One region of the Oceanobacillus sp. GQ8 genome, then DNA from elsewhere that is predicted to be linked to it. Evidence: a T-box and tRNA genes for the amino acid it is inferred to sense, from the RefSeq annotation. Region 1 holds a T-box; the other holds one or more tRNA genes.
What was found. A T-box is a leader RNA that pairs with one kind of tRNA and senses whether it is charged. The one in region 1 lies ahead of thrS (threonine--tRNA ligase), so its partner is inferred to be a tRNA-Thr.
Positions count from the first base shown of each region.

Region 2: it encodes a tRNA-Thr, which carries the amino acid that the T-box ahead of thrS (threonine--tRNA ligase) is inferred to sense. The anticodon was not compared.

Region 1 is NZ_JCAXEV010000001.1:95,171-106,239, reverse strand. Features, by position in the region: gene AC6CHS_RS00535 (TVP38/TMEM64 family protein) at 1-180, opposite strand, end outside; gene AC6CHS_RS00530 (DUF1294 domain-containing protein) at 290-565, opposite strand; gene rplT (50S ribosomal protein L20) at 798-1,154, opposite strand; gene rpmI (50S ribosomal protein L35) at 1,215-1,412, opposite strand; gene infC (translation initiation factor IF-3) at 1,444-1,947, opposite strand; ribosomal protein L20 leader region at 2,020-2,142, opposite strand; gene thrS (threonine--tRNA ligase) at 2,304-4,247, opposite strand; T-box leader at 4,301-4,525, opposite strand; gene ytxC (putative sporulation protein YtxC) at 4,580-5,437, opposite strand; gene dnaI (primosomal protein DnaI) at 5,639-6,568, opposite strand; gene AC6CHS_RS00495 (replication initiation and membrane attachment family protein) at 6,596-7,921, opposite strand; gene nrdR (transcriptional regulator NrdR) at 7,953-8,435, opposite strand; gene AC6CHS_RS00485 (cytosolic protein) at 8,476-8,865, opposite strand; gene speD (adenosylmethionine decarboxylase) at 9,081-9,461, opposite strand; gene AC6CHS_RS00475 (glyceraldehyde-3-phosphate dehydrogenase) at 9,748-10,779, opposite strand; gene coaE (dephospho-CoA kinase) at 10,900-11,069, opposite strand, start outside.
Region 2 is NZ_JCAXEV010000006.1:307,869-318,937, reverse strand. Features, by position in the region: gene AC6CHS_RS18765 (N-acetylmuramoyl-L-alanine amidase) at 1-64, shown strand, start outside; gene AC6CHS_RS18760 (atypical membrane-integrating protein (Mistic protein)) at 145-393, shown strand; gene AC6CHS_RS18755 (YwaF family protein) at 405-1,127, opposite strand; gene fabI (enoyl-ACP reductase FabI) at 1,205-1,981, opposite strand; tRNA gene AC6CHS_RS18745 (tRNA-Glu) at 2,314-2,388, shown strand; tRNA gene AC6CHS_RS18740 (tRNA-Val) at 2,413-2,488, shown strand; tRNA gene AC6CHS_RS18735 (tRNA-Thr) at 2,528-2,603, shown strand; tRNA gene AC6CHS_RS18730 (tRNA-Tyr) at 2,648-2,732, shown strand; tRNA gene AC6CHS_RS18725 (tRNA-Gln) at 2,745-2,819, shown strand; tRNA gene AC6CHS_RS18720 (tRNA-Lys) at 2,853-2,925, shown strand; gene AC6CHS_RS18715 (hydroxymethylglutaryl-CoA reductase, degradative) at 3,171-4,454, shown strand; gene mvk (mevalonate kinase) at 4,451-5,419, shown strand; gene mvaD (diphosphomevalonate decarboxylase) at 5,437-6,411, shown strand; gene AC6CHS_RS18700 (phosphomevalonate kinase) at 6,425-7,525, shown strand; gene rocF (arginase) at 7,755-8,660, shown strand; gene AC6CHS_RS18690 (aspartyl-phosphate phosphatase Spo0E family protein) at 8,753-8,902, opposite strand; gene sigW (RNA polymerase sigma factor SigW) at 9,052-9,615, shown strand; gene rsiW (anti-sigma-W factor RsiW) at 9,631-10,263, shown strand; gene cdaA (diadenylate cyclase CdaA) at 10,473-11,069, shown strand, end outside.

The DNA of each region.
Region 1 (11,069 bases):
ACCAATTAATGAATAGACACTACCAGCAACTGCACCAAACAGCACCCCTCCGGAGATACAAATGAAAACAACTGGAAGGAAAAATAACGGCCTTAATAAATGAAAGCTGATGAATAACAACGGTGCCAAAAATCCTCCTGTTTCAATAAACGCCATCAGGTAATTTCCAAACAGCTCCATAACAAACCTCCTCGCTTCAGAGCCTGCTCAAGCTTCTTTGCCCACCTCCTCACCTCATTATATGATGGTCATTGTCGGATTATGCCCGAATAGAGCGTTATGTAAAGTTTTAAATGGAATAAAACAGATATACAATGGAAACAATATTGACTAATAGCAAGATAGGCATACCCCATACAAACGTTTTATGCTTGGTTTTGTGTCTATATCGTTGCATTCCAATAATCGCCCCTAGAGATCCCCCAACAATCGCTAAAAGCCAGAACGTCCTTTCGGGTATACGGTATTGTCTCTTTTTTGCTTTTTGCTTATCTAAACCCATCATAATAAATGCAATGATATTAACGCCTAGAAGATATAGCAGCAATCCATTCAACTCGTTCATTGAAATACCTTCCTTCTCTTAATTACTTACTTGATAAATTCAAAATTGGCCTCCACTACTTTGCACTAGTAAATCGTTAATAGAATACTTGTGTTTTTTTTATGTGTCTATGTATTATGCTATTTAAAAAAGACCAGATCTCTTATAAAATAAAAGATTTGGTCTTCTATCATTTAGGGCCGAATCAGATGGAGACTAAGCTCCACTAGAAACGGATGTACCTAAACGTTTTTTACTTAACGGCTTGTTTAGCTTTTTCTGCTAATTGAGCGAATGCTTGCTCATCATTAATAGCAAGATCTGAAAGCATTTTACGGTTGATATCAATACCAGCAACTTTTAAACCGTGCATTAATTTGCTGTATGAAAGGTCGTTCAAACGAGCTGCAGCATTAATACGTGTGATCCATAGTTTACGGAAATCACGTTTTTTCTGTCTGCGGTCACGATAAGCATACTGACCTGATTTCATTACTTGTTGTTTTGCTGTTTTAAATAACGTTCTCTTTGAACCATAATAACCTTTTGCTAATTTAAGGACGCGTTTACGACGTTGACGCGTTACTGTTCCACCTTTTACACGTGGCATATAAATTCCCTCCTAAAATACATCTCATAGTAGTCTTTTTATTCGTATGTGCTTCTTAACTTATTTGTATGGAAGCATTGTTTTGATACGTTTGAAATCTCCTGCAGATACAACAGTACCTTTACGAAGTTTACGTTTTTGTTTTTGAGATTTGTTTGCGAACATATGGCTTGTGTAAGCATGTGCGCGTTTAAGTTTTCCAGTTCCAGTCTTCTTAAAACGTTTTTGAGAACCTTTATGGGACTTCATTTTTGGCATAGTTATTTCCTCCTCGTAAGCTGTCCAAATATTATTTTTCGTTAACTGGAGCGATCATCATAAACATATTACGACCTTCCATTTTTGGCTTGGTTTCAACGGTTGCAATATCTTTCACTTCTTCAGCGAAACGATCTAGCACCTCACGTCCAAGCTCCTTGTGGGTAATAGCACGTCCACGAAAACGGACTGCTGCTTTTACCTTATCACCCTTCTCTAGGAATTTTCTAGCGTTCTTAAGTTTTGTTTCAAAATCATGATCGCCAATTCCTGGAGTAAAGCGTACTTCTTTAACATTAATGATTTTTTGTTTCTTACGTGCTTCTTTTTCTTTCTTCTGTTGTTCAAAACGGAATTTACCGTAATCCATAATCCGACAAACAGGCGGTTTCGCATTCGGTGCAACTAACACTAAATCTAGGTTTCTTGTTTGTGCGATTTCAAGTGCTTCCTGGCGTGATTTCACTCCAAGCTGATCACCGTTTGAATCAATAAGACGTACTTCCCTAGCACGGATTTTCTCATTAACATTCATATCTTTGCTAATAGCCAGCCACCTCCAAAGTTATTTTGCGTGTTTCTGATCTCTATTGACAAGCGAATCATATACATTAAAAAAGTGTCGGTACAAAATGCACCCACACGTCTCCAATCGTTTTAAAAAGTTCGGAACCAGTCAACTGCAATAAAGCGTCGATCAGGTGAGAAGCGGGTGCTTCTTCTTGTCTTAAGATCATATAATGTTTTCAACTTAATTATCATATCATTTAAAAACACTGCTGTCAACACATGGTAAACAACAATGAGTTCTTAACCAAAATCTATTCTATCATAGATATCTGCATTTAAAAAGGGTAAATCCTTTAGAAAACGGATTTACCCTTTAGATATCTATTTTTTAAATAAAGTTTTACTTGTTATTTCTTCTTTAATTAATTGTTTAAATGCCTCAAAAGATAAGGTGTTGGAAGCTTTTTCACCATATCGTCTTACATTCACGGCATTTTCATTAATCTCATTATCACCAAGAACAAGCGCAAATGGGATTTTCTGTGTTTGTGCTTCCCGTATTTTGTACCCGATTTTCTCGTCTCTTTCATCAAGGGATACACGTACCCCTTCTAAACGAAGGTCATCGGCCACTTTTTTGGCATACTCGAGATGAACTTGTGGAGATACAGGTATCACTTTTACTTGAACGGGAGCTAACCAAGTCGGGAATGCTCCTTTGTATTCCTCAATTAAGAATGCAACAAAGCGTTCCATTGTAGAAACAACACCTCGGTGAATTACTACAGGACGGTGCTCTTTTCCATCTTCCCCAATATAAGTTAGATCGAATTGTTCTGGCAGATGGAAGTCAAGCTGCACCGTGGAGAGTGTCTCATCCTTACCAAGAGCTGTTTTCACCTGTACATCAAGCTTTGGTCCGTAGAAAGCAGCCTCTCCTTCGGCCTCGATGTACTCTACATTCATTTCTTCCATTGTTTCCTTCAGCATGGCTTGTGCTTTTTCCCACATTGCATCATTATCTACATACTTCTCTTTATCCTCTGGGTCACGATAGGATAGACGGAAATAATAATCTTCGATACCAAAGTCTTCATATACTTTTTGTACTAACTCTACTACCCGGATAAATTCATCCTTCAATTGATCAGGACGAGCAAAGATATGGGCATCGTTTAATGTCATCGCACGTACACGCTGCAAACCAGCCAAGGCACCAGACATTTCATAACGGTGCATTGTTCCTAACTCTGCAATCCTTACAGGTAAGTTACGGTAACTATATAGTTGGTTTTTATACACCATCATATGATGTGGACAGTTCATAGGACGTAAAACTAATTCTTCATTATCCATCTCCATTACAGGGAACATGTCATCCTGGTAGTGATCCCAGTGGCCACTTGTTTTATATAGGTCAACACTACCCAGTACTGGGGTGTATACATGGTCATAACCTAAGCGTTCCTCAAGGTCTACAATATAACGTTCAATGTTACGGCGAATAGTAGCACCCTTTGGAAGCCATAGAGGAAGCCCTTGTCCAACTTTTTGTGAAACAGTAAATATCTCAAGCTCTTTGCCTAATTTACGGTGGTCTCGTTCTTTACGTTCTTCCAAAATGCGCAAATACTCATCCACTTGGCTTTGCTTTTCAAAAGCTGTTCCGTAGATACGTTGTAGTTGTTGATTATTACTATCTCCACGCCAATATGCCCCAGAGATGCTTAACAATTTAAATGCCTTTATTTTATTCGTAGATGGAACGTGAATACCGCGACAAAGATCAAAGAATTCACCTTGTTTATAGATTGTCACTTGTTCCTCTTCAGGAATGGCATCAATTAATTCTTGTTTGAGTTGGTCGTCCTTAAACATTTCTTTTGCTTCGTTACGGGATACTTCTATCCTATTAATTTCTAAGCTTTCATCCACAATACGCTTCATTTCTTTTTCGATTTTTGGTAGGTCTTCTGGCGTTACAGAGTGATCCATCTCGATATCATAATAGAATCCCTCTTCAATCACTGGACCTACACCAAAATTAACGTCACCATACAAGCGCTTGATTGCTTGTGCCATCAAATGAGCTGTAGAATGGCGCATTACTTCAATGCCTTCCTCATTTTTATAGGTAACGATTTCTATTTTGCCACCGTGGTAAAGTTCACGTTTTAAATCAACTAGCTCACCATCCAGTTTAATTGCAACTGCCTGCTTTTTTAGTCCACTGGAGATAGAACTTGCAATATCTTCTCCTGTTGTTCCTAATGGAAACTGTTTTTCAGCTCCGTCAGGGAAAATAATTGTTACTGCTTCTGACATTTCTGCTCACTCCTTCTCTACAATTAAAAAGCGCCCATCCCTCTGCCTATTTGCAAAGGGACGAGCGCTGACACGTCGTGGTTCCACCCAAGTTTCCGTAACAATAAATTACGGCTTCATAACATCTTTAACGCAGATCATACGCTGCTATTTACTTCATTTCCACAGCAGGGTTCAAAGGGGGTAATCAGTTGATGGTATAGAGGAAGCTTACAGCCAAGGCTCCCATCTCTGTACTAACTCAGTCCAACAAATCATGTCCTTCTCAAAACCTTTAAGTTGAGATAATTTATAATCAGTATTATATCTGTTGCTATACAGAAATGCAAGCCCTATTTTTGGCGATTGTTTAAGTAAAAACCGAAAGGAAAATTATTGTATGGTTCAAAGTCTACTCTTTCCTGAAAAACATTAATAACTGTTAGAGTTTTTGGCTCTGATGGATGATCTCCATAAATTTTAATTTTCTCTGGAGCCATGGCTACAAGCGGTGCCAAATTAAGTTCATCCTCATCAAGCCCGACAATATATAACGGTTCCTTTTGCATGAGCAAGTGTAGTTCCATTTTAGACAACCTTTTTCCATTCTGCTTAAAAAAGGAAAAGGGATCGCCCTGTAAAATATGAATAATTTTAAAGCTAGGCTCTTTTTTAGCAATGTATTCACGGAGCAAATAAACAAACTCTTGATGGTCCTCTTCCCGTTTGAACTCATCTATTGCCAATCCTACATAATGAACTAGCTTGTCTTTAAAAGCGTTTAAGCGAAACTTTACAATAGAGTCATAATGTACCGTAGGCGTATTTTTTATATTTGCCATAAATAGCGACATTAAGAGTTGCCTAGGATCTTTGTCTTTTCTGACACGTTGACTGTCCTCATCTTCCCCTGCAAATATCCATTGTGTTAATTCAAGTATTTTTTCCATTTCATCTTGGTTTGTATAATAATAATATTCTTCAATAATGGCGTTTATCATTGCTGTTAAACGGTGGGTAACAAATACTTCAACCATCGCCTTCGAAATGGCATCAAATAGTTCATTTGACTTTATCTCTTTTTCAAATAATATATGATTCCCCCAATCTTTATTGGTTTTCCAGTGTAACTCGATTCCCTTATTGTAGCGAAATAGCAGTTCACAGAATCGGATTACTTCTTTATCTGACTCAAAATATACTTCAAGCAATCATCATCACCCTCACCCAACACCAAACTGTTACATTATATGGACGAGGAGAGCAAAAAATGAATAAACAACTGAAACTAGTCAATATAGTAAATAAAAAGAAAAAACTGGTAACAGAGTTCCTAAACTCTATCACCAGCTTTTTTAAAAAGGAAAATGGAGACCTTCTTGTTAACCTACCTAGTTTCAAGCACAAACAAGCTAGGATTCTCTTCGGTTTCCTCCAGCAATGCGCACTTCTTTGCTTACTTGTTTTATTCGTTCCATAATTCTACCTGCCTTCACTTCCTCTACGCCCCCACGTGTTGTAGCCAAATGACCCTCTAACTGATCCATACTGTAGTTGGATGTGAAAAACACCGGCAGTCCCTCCATCATGCGATATTGCAAAATAGATCCAAGAATTTCATCACGGAACCAAGCTGAATGAAGTTCTGCTCCAATATCGTCAAGCATTAAGACGTCTGCCTTTTTAAAGTAATCGATTTTATCATTAATCGAGTCATCCTTAAAAGAAGCTTTTATTTCCCTTACGAACTCCGGCATATAAATTAAAGTCGAGGAAATGTTTTTCTCCTTCAACAGATTTGCTAAAGCACCAAGAAAATACGTTTTTCCTACGCCAAATGGCCCGTAAAAGTAGATTCCCTTTTTAGGTAACCCTTCTTTAACCTGTCCCACAAAATGTAAAAGCTGCCTAACAGCCTCACTTCGCTCGGGATCACTGTCAATATCAGCGATTGTTGCCCGCATGATTTCCTTAGGCATAAATAGACTTTTAATTAGTTTATGCTGCTTTTGCTGCCTCTCATAATCAACTCTACTATGGCATTTTTCATAGGAAAGATGAATTTCGTTATCTTCCACGTGTAGAATTGGCGAATAGCCCTGGAGCATATTCTGGCAACTACCAAAAGACTTACAACGATCACATTGTTTTGACTGTGTCTTATACTCGTAGAGCTTTATTAAACTCTTATTAATCTCGTTCTTTTTTAATTCGGGATGTGCAGCTAAAAATTCCTTTATTTCCGGATCAGCTAATACTTCCTGTCTAGTACGGTTATAGTTTTCCTGGAAATTTTCATTTTGCTCCATCCAGCGTTTTAATTCAGATTGTACTGGTTTCATCTCAATCATCCTTGCAAATGATTATTTTTATTTATTTTCACCTGAAAATTGGCGTAGCAATGCCTCAATTTCCTGTTGTTCTTTTTCTTTATCTATATTTTGTTCCTTCGCAGTGGAGGGTTGCTTTTTCTTCCGCTCCTTGAACCAATCCGGAATAATTTCTTTCGAGGCCGGTTTTCTATAGCCCGAGGTAGCTTGGTTGCCTTTTTGGAAATTCTTTGTTTCTCTCTTCGCAAAAGCCATCGCTTCCTTCGCAGTCTTTAAATTGGCTCGCGACCAATGGCTGGCTATTTTCCCCAAGTAGGCTTTGGATAGCTTCATATTAGTTTGGAGTAGCACATAATGAATTAATACATTCATGACTGGAGAAGGAAGTCCTTGTGTTGTCATAACCTCTCTGATGACTTTCATATCCTGATCAGAAGCATGGTTACCGCTTGATAGATCCTCTAATAACTGTTTGGGAGAGATCTTTTCAAGTTCCATAACTAATTGATCTTCCTTCGTCACCACTTCTTGAGATGGTATCTGTGTTGGGCTCGATTGTTTTTCGGTTAGCTGTATATCTGTTTCTTTGTACTTTGATTTAAATAAATCATGGCACGCTGTTTTAAATTCTTCAGAGTGAAGCACATTGTCCTCTGTAAGTGCCCACAAAAGGGACTTTTCTATTTCAAATGTTTCCAAATCATATAATTGCATCATTTGAATAATTAATCGTTTATTCTCACCAGTCAAAACACGCTGTGCTGGGATCATGCGTTGCTTAAGCATCTGTTCCATCCAAGTAAAATCAAATACTGCTTCACTTGAAGCCGTTTCCTCGTCCTGCTTCACCTGATTGGCCGGAGCTTGTGGCTGAAAGGTTTGAAACACTTCATTGAAGGAAGCCGTTATATTTGACCCTTTAGTGACGGGTTGTTTCGTATAATGTTCCTGTAATAGTTCAAATTTATCCTTGCCGATGTGATGGTATAGTAATTGTGTAAGCATACCATCTAAGAAAAAGCTTTTTGCAGAGAACGGACTTTGGATTTCATACGTATAATAGTTTTGCATTTCGCCCTTATTCTCGTACGTTTTTAACAGACCAATCCCCTCTAGCTTTAATCGCGCCTGGTAAATTTCATCAAGAGGGAGATTTAAATAATTCATTAATGTATGATGTGTCTGCGGTGAATCTTCCTTTTGTAATTCTACTTCATGCAATAATGTCAAATACAATGTAACAGCCTGAATTCCGATCAGCGGCTGATACAAATGGGTCAATGATTTTGCATAGTCGACAGGTAAAGATGATTTCACCACCACATAATAGCCTTCAATAGGTAAAATTTTACCAATAAAATTCATCGTGATTAACCCTTTCGCTTAACCCAATTTACTACGGTTTAGAACGTGTACTGTCATTTTTATCTGTTTTAATGAGATCTTTTAACTCATCAAAAAACACACTAATATCCTTAAACTGACGATAAACAGATGCAAAGCGAACATATGCCACTTCATCTACTTCAGAAAGCCTGTCCATCACCATTTCTCCAATTTCGTTGCTATCAATTTCAGACATGCCGGTGTTTCGCAGTTCTTTCTCAACATCTATCGCTACCGCTTCAATTTTCTCAAGCGGAACGGGCCGTTTTTCACATGCCTTTATTAAGCCACGAATAAGCTTTTCTCTGCTGTATTCCTGCCTAGTTCCATCCTTTTTCACAATGATTAACGGAACTTCCTCAATTCTTTCAAAGGTAGTAAAACGAAAACCACAGGCTTCACACTCTCTTCGTCTTCGAATGGAACGGCCTTCTTCTATTGGTCGCGAATCCAATACTTTTGTACTTTTATATTGGCAATTGGAGCATCTCATGTCGTGGCGTCCCCCCTTTATGTCTTTTCATGAAGGAAATCTATTTTTTATCCGTAATTAGCTGCAAGTGTTTGTTTAGTTCATTGTATAATGTTTTGATTAACTTTGAACTATAGCCCAAATCGAACGGTAAGGCTGACTCTGTAGTAACCGAGAAATCAATGGCTGTCTGATATGGCCTAACCATAATAACGGTCGCTACAACAAATGCCTTTTTCCCCTTTTTTACATACATGCTGATTTCGCCATGTTCTGCTGAAACAGCGTTTAATTCATAGGATGGTGAATTTTTAATGATCTCTTCAAGGGCACGTAATCCCTTGTCTTTTGATGTTTTATAGTAATGTGTGTTAAGTGACTCGTCCCAGTGATTTTCCTTTGTTTCCGCATGATTACTTAAATATTTTCCAATCGTATTGCGAACACCCATATCGCACACCTCATCATGAATATATTCTCAAACTTAAATATAAGGATTCTGATCGCTATGTAATAGATACATCTTTAGTAGATTACTATTAATCTTAACATGTTTCAGGGAATTCCTCTAGACTGAACATCATAAGAGTGGCTATACTCAGGGGAAAATAAAAGGTTGACTAGTTAGCAGTGTTTGATCACTGAATTAGTCAACCTGTTCTTATATTATAATACGCTTTGGAATTTTCCTGCTTTTACCGGTCCCATACCACGTGGAACTTCAACTTTTTCGAAAGTTTTTGACTCTAGCGCTTCAGCAATATAAGTTGCTGCGACATTTGGATCAATAATGTCTCCGCAAGTATATACATCAATGCTCGCATAGCCATGTTCCGGAAAGCTGTGGATGGTTAAATGTGATTCTGATATGATAACCACACCGCTCACACCGTGTGGTGCAAACTTGTGAAATGCTACCTCTCGAATCTCTGCACCAGCTTTAAGTGCTGCATCCACAAAAATTCGTTCTATCAATCCCATATCATTTAATTTATCAATATTACAATCCCATAATTCGGCAATAACGTGTCTTCCCATTGTATCCATATAAATCCCCCTTATTTATGGTGATCCTCCTGATTTCTAACACCGCCACGGGGGAAAGTTAGTCCGATGAGGTCCTAACCCTTTAAGCGGATAAACCATTTAATCAGGAAGTACAACGAAAAGTATATATGTTTTCTGCGCGATTTGCAACACGTTTTTTTCGAAATAGGGAAGATCGAAAATTGATGTTCTTATGACAATTTTTCACTCTTTTCTAATACTTCTATTGTATCTTTTTATCTATTGCCGTACTGGTTGCCCCCGAAAATTACAGCTTGAAAGCAATTTACGATACTACTGCAGAAGTGCGATACATATATTTCCCCACATATTTTGTAAGGTCACCTACACGTTTTGCATATCCCCACTCATTATCATACCAAGCAAGCACCTTTACTTTGTTCCCTTCCATTACCATGGTAGATAGTCCATCAATGATTGCTGAATAATTTGTAGTGGTGTAATCAATCGAAACGAGTGGTTCTACACTATAATGTAAAATCCTCTTCATACTTCCGGCTGCTTCATCAGCAAAAGCCTTGTTAACCTGCTCTGTTGTAACTTGATGGTTAAGATCTACGACTAAGTCGACTAGCGAGACATTTGGTGTAGGTACTCTTAATGCCATGCCATGCAATTTGCCGTTCAAATGAGGTAAAACCTCACCTAAAGCTTTGGCAGCTCCTGTGGAGGTAGGAATAATCGATTGGGTACACCCTCTTGCGCGTCGAAGATCTTTATGTGGATTATCAATGTTTTTTTGGTCATTTGTAAAAGCATGGACGGTTGTCATCAGGCCATTCTTTATTCCAAAATGGTCATCCAATACTTTTACAACAGGTGCTAAACAATTTGTTGTACAGGAAGCATTGGAAAGAATGTGATCCGTATGGGGGTCATATTCTGTCTCATTCACCCCCATTACAATGGTTCTGTCCAACCCTTTTCCTGGTGCTGTAATAACTACTTTTTTGGCTCCTGCCTCTATATGTTTACCAGCACTTTCTTTTGTTTTGAACTTACCTGTTGCTTCAATAACTATATCAACCCCAAGGCTTTTCCACGGAAGCTTCTCCGGTTCCCTTGAATTTACTATCTTTACTTTCTTTTCATTTACTTGCAATCCTTTTTGAAGCGCTTTCACTTCTTCGGAAAAAATACCGTGTACACTATCATATTTAACTAGGTGCGCCAATGTATCTGCAGAATAGTTAGCATTGACTGCAACCACTTCAATTTCACTATCCAATATCAGTTGGCGAAAAACCATTCTGCCAATTCTTCCAAACCCATTTATCGCGATTTTTGTCTTCCCCATTTAGACAACCTCCCGTTAAGCTATACTTTACTCGAGATATTTCAAAATAAGTATAACACAAAAACGAATTAGTGTGTCTTATTAAAAAGAAAAACCTGACAAAATTGTCAGGTACGGATTTTAGTTTTCAGTAGTTCTGGCTTTCCATTGCTGAAGTAACTGTTCAAGTTGTTCATACGTCTCTTGCTTTGTACCATTATTATCAATCACAGCATCTGCCATTTTTACTTTCTCGGCGATAGGGATCTGTGACTGTATGCGTTGCCTTGCTTCTTGCTCATTATAGCCAT
Region 2 (11,069 bases), on a different contig from region 1:
TCAAATTAAAAGTGGCTTGTATATCACGGCTAACCCTAATTATGTAAGATACTACACCAGATAAATCAAGGGAGGGGGATTTTCCCCTCCCAAATCAAATGAAATTACTTGCTTTTGGTTAAGCTAGAAAGAGGTGATGAAAAAATGAAAGCTAACGAAAAAGATTATCAGAAATATAGTGATGCAATAGACCGTATACAAGAAGGAAACGAAGCAATGATAGAACTGTTCAACGAGCTTGAGAAGGATAACCCTGTTATTGACTTAAACGAAGAAGTGTTAAAAAATATTACGCGAGCTAAAGAAAAGTATGGTGAAGAAGTTATTGACCAAAAAATCAATTCTATAATTGCGGAAATGTTATCCTGGCTGGACTTGAATGAGTCCCCGTAAAACAAGAAATTCTAGGCCTTTTTAAAGAAGCGAACGATTCTCCATTGGAGCGAAAAGACAGCAAGTGCCACTAGGCATAAATTTACATAATAAAGCACGCCATCACCGAAATAGTCTAACGGTGTGTTTGATAATGGTGTGTCCCGGAGGTAGAGGTAATTAGAATCCAAAGCTGGATTGATGATAAAGCCAATAAATGCAGCGTAGATGAGTAGTAAACCATAGCATTTGAGCATGGAGCTGTATTTTAAAGAGATAGAACTTGTGAGAATTAAAAACAGGTTCGCCCAAGATATGGCAGTGTGATGCAAAAAGAATTTCCAGAAACGGAAATGTGGAAAATCATAAGGTAACTCCGGTGTAATTAACGCCAGTAAGGCTGGAATAAATCCGATGTAGAAAGTTAAAGTGGCAAGTTTTTTGCTCTGAAGTAAGAGAGCTATCGCTGCTGTAATGCTAGCAACACCGCATAGATGCAAGGGGATATATTCCCTAAAACTCCAGATTCCACTAGTTGCTGACCAAGCTTGATAGCTAACCTCTGATAGTACTAATAGAATGAAAAGGAACCATTTTATCATGGTATAAATACGGCCATAGCTAGATCTTGTTTTTAACGTGCTAAAAAGAATAAGTAGTATAAAGCCTACTAAATAAATGAATAGCATAATTAGATGAGACGTATCGAAGGAAATAAATGTGCTTCCTTCAACAGAAAAGAAAGCATCATACATATATATAACATCCCCCCTAAAATAAAAGACGCTTTTTGCAAGATGAAATGCAAAGAAGCGTCTTCTGTTCTATCTTATTATCCACCGATAATGTGGTATCCGGAATCTACGTGCATGACTTCTCCAGTAACCCCTCTAGCTAGGTCACTTAGGAAGAATAGAGTAGCATCTCCTACCTGATCCTGATCCACATTTCTGCGTAGCGGAGCTTTTTCTTCGATAATACCAAGTTTTTCATTAAAGCCGCCGACACCCTTTGCAGATAAAGTTCTAATTGGACCAGCTGAAACGGCATTAACACGGATTCCATACTTCCCAACGTCTTCTGCTAAGTAACGCATGCTTGCTTCTAAGGAAGCTTTGGCAACACCCATCACATTGTAATTTTGGATTACTCTTTCTGCTCCAAGATAGGTCTGTGTAACAATGCTACCACCCTCTGTCATAAGTGGTTTAGCAGCTTTTGTTACAGCCACTAGAGAAAATGCACTAATTTCCTGTGCTAGTAAGAAACCGTCGCGTGATGTATCAGCATACTCGCCCTTAAGCTCCTCACGCTTGGCGAATGCTACGGAATGAACCACGCCGTGAATGACGCCAACTTTCTCCTTTATCTCATCAAATGCACCTGTAATACTTTCATCACTCGCAACATCGCATGATACAATTAATTTTGGCTCTATACTATTTTTTTCTAATAACTTTGTTAGTTTTTGATAAGAACGTTCCTGTCTGTTAGTAAAAATCAGGTTTGCTCCTGCGTTATGTAATGACTTTGTTATTCCCCAGGCAATACTTCGTTCGCTTGCAACACCCATGACGACTACATTCTTGCCTTGCATTAAATTAGACATAAAAAATACCTCCATTATAATGATCTTCTATATTATAACCTAATTGAATTACAATTAGAAAGTATGTTGAGTAACTCTAGCGGTTAAAAACAAGATAGTTCTTTAGAACGTTTTGTTGGAAATGGATTAAATCCAACTATTAATTTTGCTAAATATGTCGGCTAGAACGGCGTTGTTTCAACATATTTTGAAGCAAGTGAAAAAAAGATAAAAAAATTGTATTTTCCTCTTTACAAAGTGTAAGGAAAAAGCTATAATAAAATTCGTTGGTTTGAGAGATATGTAACAAATTGTCGATTTACTTTTAAATCACGATCTTAATTTATTTCTATGGCCCGTTGGTCAAGCGGTTAAGACACCGCCCTTTCACGGCGGTAACACGGGTTCGAATCCCGTACGGGTCACCAAATTTTATTGAACCATGACTTGATGGAGGATTAGCTCAGCTGGGAGAGCACCTGCCTTACAAGCAGGGGGTCGCAGGTTCGAGCCCTGCATCCTCCACCATTATTATGCCCTGGTATACATGGTGAGATAAATTCCTATGCCGGCCTAGCTCAACTGGTAGAGCAACTGACTTGTAATCAGTAGGTTGGGGGTTCAAGTCCTCTGGCCGGCACCATTTTTTCTTTTTATGTATAATAATTAATTTATAGTTAACAATACGGAGGGGTAGCGAAGTGGCTAAACGCGGCGGACTGTAAATCCGCTCCCTCAGGGTTCGGCAGTTCGAATCTGCCCCCCTCCACCATTTTTATATTGTTGGGCTATAGCCAAGCGGTAAGGCATCGGGTTTTGATCCCGTGTATCCCAGGTTCGAATCCTGGTAGCCCAGCCATTTTTTTATTTTAAGGCCTTTTTTTTTGGAAACGAGCCATTAGCTCAGTTGGTAGAGCATCTGACTTTTAATCAGAGGGTCGAAGGTTCGAATCCTTCATGGCTCATCATTTTATTTAACGATAGTGAACAACATAAATATGGTAATTGTAGATAAACAGGGTCGTTTTTATTGTTAAACAACCTTGTTTATTTGCATTTTACCACGTTTTTTTACATAATAGTTACAGTGATTTTATTTAAGGAAATATAGATGCCAAACGTGTTATAATAAGTTAGATTTAAGACTTTATTAACAAAATTGATACGAAGTTTATATATATAATTATTGTATACAAAAGGATGAAGACGTATGAAAACTTCCCGGATCCCAGGCTTCTACAATAAGACGGTTGCAGAACGTAGAGAGTTATTACAAGATGCCCAACAATTTTCTGCGAATGACTCAGCAGCTTTCAATGAACCGCTCTCTACTGAAACCGCAGATAAAATGATTGAAAATGTGATTGGAACATACCCTCTTCCTTTAGGAGTAGGATTGAACTTCTTAATAAATGGGAAAGAATATGTAGTACCAATGGCTATTGAAGAACCATCTGTGGTAGCGTCAGCCAGTTATATTGCTAAGATTGTTCGAGAAGCCGGTGGATTCACTACGGAAGCCACGGAAAGAGTGATGATCGGGCAAATTCAAGTAGTGGGTGCTCCTGATTTGGACGCTGCTAAGGCATCCTTACTAGGGGAAAAGGACTCACTTATTGAGGATGCTAACGCTGCTTATCCAAGCCTGGTTGCTAGAGGCGGGGGAGCTGAGGATCTGGAAGTAAGGATCTTAAACGAAGCGTCTGATTCGGCTTATGGTAAAATGCTCGTTGTGCATTTGTATGTAAATACATGTGACGCAATGGGCGCGAATATAATTAATACTATGGTGGAGTCATTAGCACCTACTGTCGAGACGTTAACAAACGGGAAGGTTTACTTAAGAATTCTTTCTAATTATGCAGATAGATGTCTTGCGCGGGCACGCTGTGTCATTCCTGCCAATTTACTTCAATCAGGTGACTTTTCTGGTGAAGAAGTACGGGATGGTGTTGTGCATGCATACGAATTTGCAGCATCAGACCCTTATCGTGCGGTCACGCATAATAAAGGAATTATGAATGGAATTGATCCTATCGTCATTGCTACGGGAAATGATTGGCGTGCAGTTGAGGCTGGGGCACATGCCTATGCAGCAAGAACAGGACAATATAGTTCCATGACTACATGGTCTACGGACAGTGAGGGAAACCTAGTTGGTGAACTAGAATTGCCTATGTCAGTCGGAACTGTAGGTGGCGCTATACGTGTGCATCCTATTGCAAAGGTAGCGCAAAATATATTGAATGTGGAATCAGCACAAGAATTGGCTCAGGTCATTGTTGCCGTTGGATTAGCGCAAAACCTTGGAGCGCTTAAAGCGTTAGTAACAGATGGTATTCAAAAAGGACATATGGCATTACATTCTCGCTCTGTTGCAATAGCGGCAGGGGCTTCTGGGGAGATGATTGATATCGTTGCAGGAAAGTTAGTGGAACTAAACGAAATCCGTGTCGGAAAAGCTAAAGAATTGGTGGAACAAATTAAAAAATGAGTGCAGAAAAAGCTACAACTACAGAACAAACAGCTATAGGAATAGCTCATAGTAAACTGATTCTAATTGGGGAGCATGCAGTTGTACACGGACAACCCGCTATCGCTATCCCGTTTCCTTTGGTAGGTGTAGAATCTATAGTAGAACACGAGCCAGGGCCGGTCGTGATTGATAGCACGTTTTATCATGGACCCCTGGATTTAGCTCCTGAATCCTTGCAAGGAATTGCCAGTTGTATTAGTGGAACCCTTGAATACCTTGAAATGCCGGAAGCGGATCTGTTAATTCGGATTAAATCCTCGGTCCCTCCTGGAAAAGGACTTGGTTCTAGTGCATCTGTCGCGATCTCTGTTATTCGATCATTATTCGCATATGCAAGTATTGATCACACAGATGAGGAGCTTCTTAAGCTTGCAAACATTGCAGAAACGTTTGCGCACGGAGCGCCTAGTGGCATTGATACGTTAACGATTACTTCTGAATTACCTGTATGGTATGAAAAGGATAATCCTACAGAGTTCATTGAGTTAAATGATGATTTTCATTTCGTTGTTGCTGATTCAGGCAGCATTGGAGATACAAGAATGGCAGTAGAATCTGTAGCGCATTTACTTCGCGTGGCTCCTCGTAAAATCCAACGGAAGCTTGACCGCATCGGAGAGTTAACCCATCAGGCTAAGGATGCGCTGGAGAAAAGAGGGAAGCATTTGCTTGGTCAAATGCTGAACGAGGCACAGAAAGAGTTAGAAGCCTTAGGAGTTAGTACTACAGGATTAAACAAGCTTATTGAATTTGCACGTGAAGAAGGTGCTCTTGGAGCGAAGTTGACAGGCGGCGGTAACGGCGGTTGTATTATTGCTCTTGCTCAAAATGAAGTACATTCAAGATTGCTTGCTGAGAAATTAAGAAAATTTGGTGCACATGCTGTATGGCCATTCGTGCTCAAAAGGCACCATAAGAAATAGTAAAAAAGGGGACTATTATGAAGGCAACAGCTAAAGCACATACAAATATTGCCTTGATTAAATATTGGGGAAAACGAAACGAATCCATTATACTACCAACCAACAGCTCACTCTCTTTAACGCTGGATGGCTTTTTTACCACTACAACCGTACATTTTTCGGAGGAGTATACCCAAGACAAATTCATTTTAAATGAACGTGCTGTGGAAGGGGAGCAATATAGACGTGTATCTGGATTTCTTGACCTTATTCGACAACAGGCAGGGAAGTCTTTGTATGCAGCGGTCGATTCTACAAATGAAGTTCCGACAGCTGCAGGATTTGCTTCATCTGCCTCTGGTTTTGCTGCATTGGCAGCGGCTGGTACAAAGGCGATTGGGCTAAACATGTCAGATCGAGAACTTTCCGCATTGACTCGACAAGGCTCAGGCTCAGCCTGCCGTTCCATCTATGGAGGGTTTGCCGAATGGGAAATGGGTGCAGAGGAAGATGGAAGTGATTCCTTTGCGGTTCCTATCGCCCCAGCAGAGCACTGGGATCTGCGAGTTGCAGCAGTTGTTTTGTCATCTACAGCGAAAAAAGTTTCGAGTCGGGCTGGAATGAAACGCACTGTAGAAACTTCCCCATTTTATCAGGGCTGGCTTAATAGCATTCCTACTGATATGAGCCAGATTAAAGAAGGAATTAAAGAACGGGACTTTCAAAAGGTGGGAGAAGTGGCTGAGGCAAACTGTCTAAAAATGCACGCGACCACACTTGGTGCTAACCCGCCATTTACATATTGGCATGATACGACAATGACTGTCATGCAAACGGTGAGAGATTTGCGCGAAAAAGGGATACCTGCCTATTTTACAATTGATGCAGGACCTAACGTGAAAGTATTATACTTACCGGAAAACGAGGAAGTAATTGAAAATACACTCCGAAACATTCCAGGTGTTGCCGATATTCGATTAAGCCGACCTGGGCAGGGAGTAACCTATCTGTAAGGGATGAAATCCATTGCCACATTCACCGATGACAATAAAGGTACCTGGGAAGTTAATGATAGCGGGCGAATTTGCCGTTTTGGAACCATATCACCAATTAGTGGTAATGGCGGTTAATCGTTATGTATATACCACCATTGAAGAGAGCGAGCAGAATCGTGTGTCACTTCATGACTTTCAATTGGAGGACCTTAAATGGGACTTCGAAAAAGGGAGCCTTATAATACATACGGATAATCCAAAAACAGTATTTGTACAAGAGGCCATGCGTATTGCAATGGCCTATCTTCATGAGCAGAATATTAAGCCTGGGTCTTTTGCCATTTCGGTTAAAAGTGAGCTAGATGATGCCTCCGGTTTAAAATATGGCTTGGGTTCAAGCGCTGCGGTCGTAACCTCTGTTATTACTGCTATTTTAAAAAAATATTTACCTACATATAAACAGGAACTATTGTTTAAGCTTTCAGCACTGGCACATGTGAATGTTCAAGGAAATGGTTCTGGAGCGGATGTTGCTGCCTCAGCATATGGGGGCTTTTTACAATATGTATCATTTCAGGCAGATTGGCTTAAAGATGCATATAAACAAACGAGCAATTTAAGTGAATTGGTAGAACAGGATTGGAAGTATCTTTCGCTAAAGCCAGTAGGCATGCCCGACACAGTATACGTCTGTGTGGGATGGACTGGAAAACCCGCTTCCACTGCCAAACTGGTAGATGAGTTGATGTTGCTTAAAGACAGCAACCCCAACGCTTACCAAGACTTTCTCGATGCTAGTGAAAAAGCAGTATCTACGTTTCTAAAAGGCATGGAACAAGAAGATGTTGTCTTATTGTTAGCGGGTGTAAAACAAAACAGAACAGCACTATCCGAGGTTGGAAGACAGGCAAACATAGCCATTGAAACACCTTTGCTTCGCACCTTGTGTGATTTAGCGGAGGAACATGGCGGTGCAGGTAAATCGTCAGGAGCCGGAGGTGGCGATTGCGGAATTGCGTTCATGCCATCAGAGGAAAAAGCCGATGAACTAATGAAGGCATGGGAAAAAGCAGGCATTACGCCATTGTCCATTAAGCCTTCCACGGTTGGAGCGAGTATAAGCGATTCCTAAGACAGCTACATTTGATGTAGTTGTTTTTTTGTCGTTCATTAGAATAGGTGTTATAGCCTTCCAATCAACCACTCCGCACTCTCAATCGACCTCAAATGCTACCCAATCAACCACTCTACACACTAACCATCCCACTTTAACCTAAATTTTCTGTATATATATTCATGCAAATGTGGAGTTGAGTCATCCCTTGGTTTTTGGCTACAATAGAGATAGAGGAGGCGCTTACATGAAAAAAGATATTTCAATTATTGGGGTTCCTATGGATCTTGGGCAAAGTCGACGTGGGGTTGATATGGGACCGAGTGCTCTGCGCTATGCTGGCGCAATTGAAAAGCTGGATGAACTGGATATAAAGGTACATGATTTAGGGGATATTCCAATAAATAGGCCATCCATGGAGCAAGCCATAAATGCGGAGAACAATTTAAAAAATCTCGATCAAGTAATTGAAGCAAATGAAAAGCTTTCCGAGATGGTAGATAAAGAAATCCAAACTGGTAATTTCCCGTTAGTATTCGGTGGAGACCATAGTATTGCAATTGGCAGTCTTGCTGGAATATCAAAGCATTATGAGAACCTAGGGGTTATTTGGTACGATGCACACGGTGATTTGAATTCAGAAGATACTTCGCCATCAGGGAATATCCATGGCATGCCGCTTGCTGTCAGCCTAGGTATTGGCCACGATAGGTTAACCAATATTGCTGCATACACACCTAAGATAAAACCAGAGAACATTGTCATCATTGGGGCAAGGTCACTGGACCCTGGTGAAAAGGCACTAATAAAAGAAAAAGGGATTAAGGTGTTTTCGATGCATGAGATCGATCGCATGGGTATGCCTGCCGTTATGGAAGAAGCAATACAATACTTAAAAGAAAAAACAGATGGAGTGCATCTAAGCCTTGATTTGGATGGACTGGATCCTTCAGAGGCTCCTGGAGTCGGAACACCTGTGATTGGTGGATTGTCCTATAGGGAGAGTCATTTGGCAATGGAAATGCTCGCAGAAGCGGAATGCATCACTTCAGCGGAATTTGTCGAGGTTAATCCGATCTTGGATGAGAAAAATAAAACAGCCACCACAGCTGTCGCATTGATGGGTTCCTTGTTTGGTGAAAAATTAAAGTAAAACAAAAAAAGACATTTAATGCCCTTAGGGGTGTTAATGTCTTTTTCAATTTATGATTAACATCTTGATGTATATAGTGACCATACTTACAATTATTTGTTGTTTTGATATTCGTTAATTAGTTGGTCTAATTTTACACTGGAGGTTACAACAGCTTCTGAGGTTAAGGCGTGAGACCTGCTTAATGTAAGCATTTCTTCGCGACATTGTTCAATTTTTTGTAAAAGTGTTGAATTACTCACAAAACTTTCCTCCTATTTAGTATAATATATAGTAAGAAACTACCCATCTTCTTAGAACGATAAACCTAAAAAGTTTTTTTATTTTTTATGAAACCTTTTCTACATAGTAAACGTATGATAAATACCGCATGATTGGCGGAGGTACTTGTATGGAACAATTTATAAGAGAGAAAATAAAAAAAGTGAAAAAAGGGGACCAATCCGCCTTTGAGGATATCGTCTCATTTTTTCAAAGCAAAATCTATCAGCATTGCTATCGAATGCTTGGTAATGCACACGAGGCGGAGGATATAGCACAGGAAGCTTTTATTCGGGCATATGTTAACATCCATTCTTTTGATGAAAAACGGAAATTTTCCACTTGGCTCTATCGAATTGCAACAAATCTAACGATTGACCGCATTCGTAAACGGAAGCCGGATTATTATCTAGATGCGGAGATTAAAGGAACGGAAGGGTTAAATATGTACTCACAGATGGCTGATGAAGGCCGTTTGCCTGGCGAAGAAGTGGAGAGTATGGAATTACAGCGCTATATACATCAAGAGATTTCAGAGCTTCCTCCGAAATATCGCAGTATAATTATGTTGCGTTATTTGGAAGAATTCTCCCTACAAGAAATTAGCGATATTCTGGATATTCCATTAGGAACCGTGAAGACCCGGATCCATCGAGGGAGAGAAGCTTTACGGAAAAGGCTTCGTCACGTGTAAAGGAGTGTGATTCACTTGGATTGTAATCATGTAGTCTCCAAACTGATGCATCAGTATTTGGACGGCGATTTATCCAACGAAGAAGAAAAGAAACTGCGTCTTCATCTGGAAGAATGTGAAGACTGTCAGAAGCATTTTCGTGAGTTGAAGCGGACGATCACACTGCTTCAAAGTACGGAACATATAGAAGCGCCTGCTAATTTTACTGCTAATGTAATGAAAAAACTTCCAACTGAGAAAAAGCGTCTGAAATACGGACGTTGGTTCAAAGCGCATCCCATTATTACTGCAGCTGCCATATTTCTAGTTTTTATGATGAGCGGTATTTTTTCATCATGGAATCAGGATAGTGAGTTAGTTGTTTCCAAACAGGAAAACCTTGTTATTGAAGGGGATACGGTGATTGTGCCTGAAGATGTAACAGTAGAAGGGGACCTGTTAGTGAAAAATGGTAATCTTGTGATTAAGGGAACCATTGATGGAAATGTTACCCTCATTAATGGCAAGCTTATTGAAAACCCCATTGAAAGTGAAGGGTTAATGGCATCTGTTGGGAATGTAAATGGGGAATTAAAGCATGTAGATCAGGTCTTCGAATGGATTTGGTATAATTTAAAAAACTTTTTTAGAAGTATCTTTGCATTTTAAATCATTATATCGATCTCAAGTCTTTAAAAAAAGGACTTGGGATTTTTTATTTGTTAAAATACGTCCCTTGAAAAATGAATTCCCAAGATTTTACCCTAATTATCGTTTTATCTTTCTACACATGTCTGAAGGCAAAATATGTTATAATAGTTAACGTTACTATCTATAGAACGGTGGAACGAAAATGATGTGCAAAAGGATGGATACATATGCTTGATGGGGGATTCGATCTTTTACAGCTCCTGAGAATTGGCGTGGACATTGCTCTTGTCTGGTATATTTTATACAAACTGATCATGTTAATCAGAGGCACCAAGGCAATCCAGCTATTAAAAGGGATCGCTGTTGTTTTGGCTGTCTGGTTATTGAGTATCGTATTGGAACTACAGACAATCCAATGGATAACCAACCAGGCGATCAGGTGGGGGCTTATTGTAATTATAATCCTGTTCCAGCCTGAGCTACGCCGAGCGTTGGAGCAATTAGGACGTGGAAACATATTTGGGCGTGGGTCCCGGTCAGAAGAAGAGATTATTGAACAGAATATTGATGCGATTATTCAATCCTGTGTTTACATGGCAAAACGCCGTATTGGTGCCCTTATCTCGATTGAACGAGAGACAGGTATTGGTGATTATGCAGAAACGGGTATTCCAATTGGCGGTAAGCTGACACATCAACTGTTAACCAATATCTTCACCCCAAATACCCCATTACATGACGGAGCGGTCATTATTAAATCCGAAGAAATTGTTGCGGCAGCCTGTTATCTCCCATTATCCGAAAGTCCTTTTATATCTAAGGAA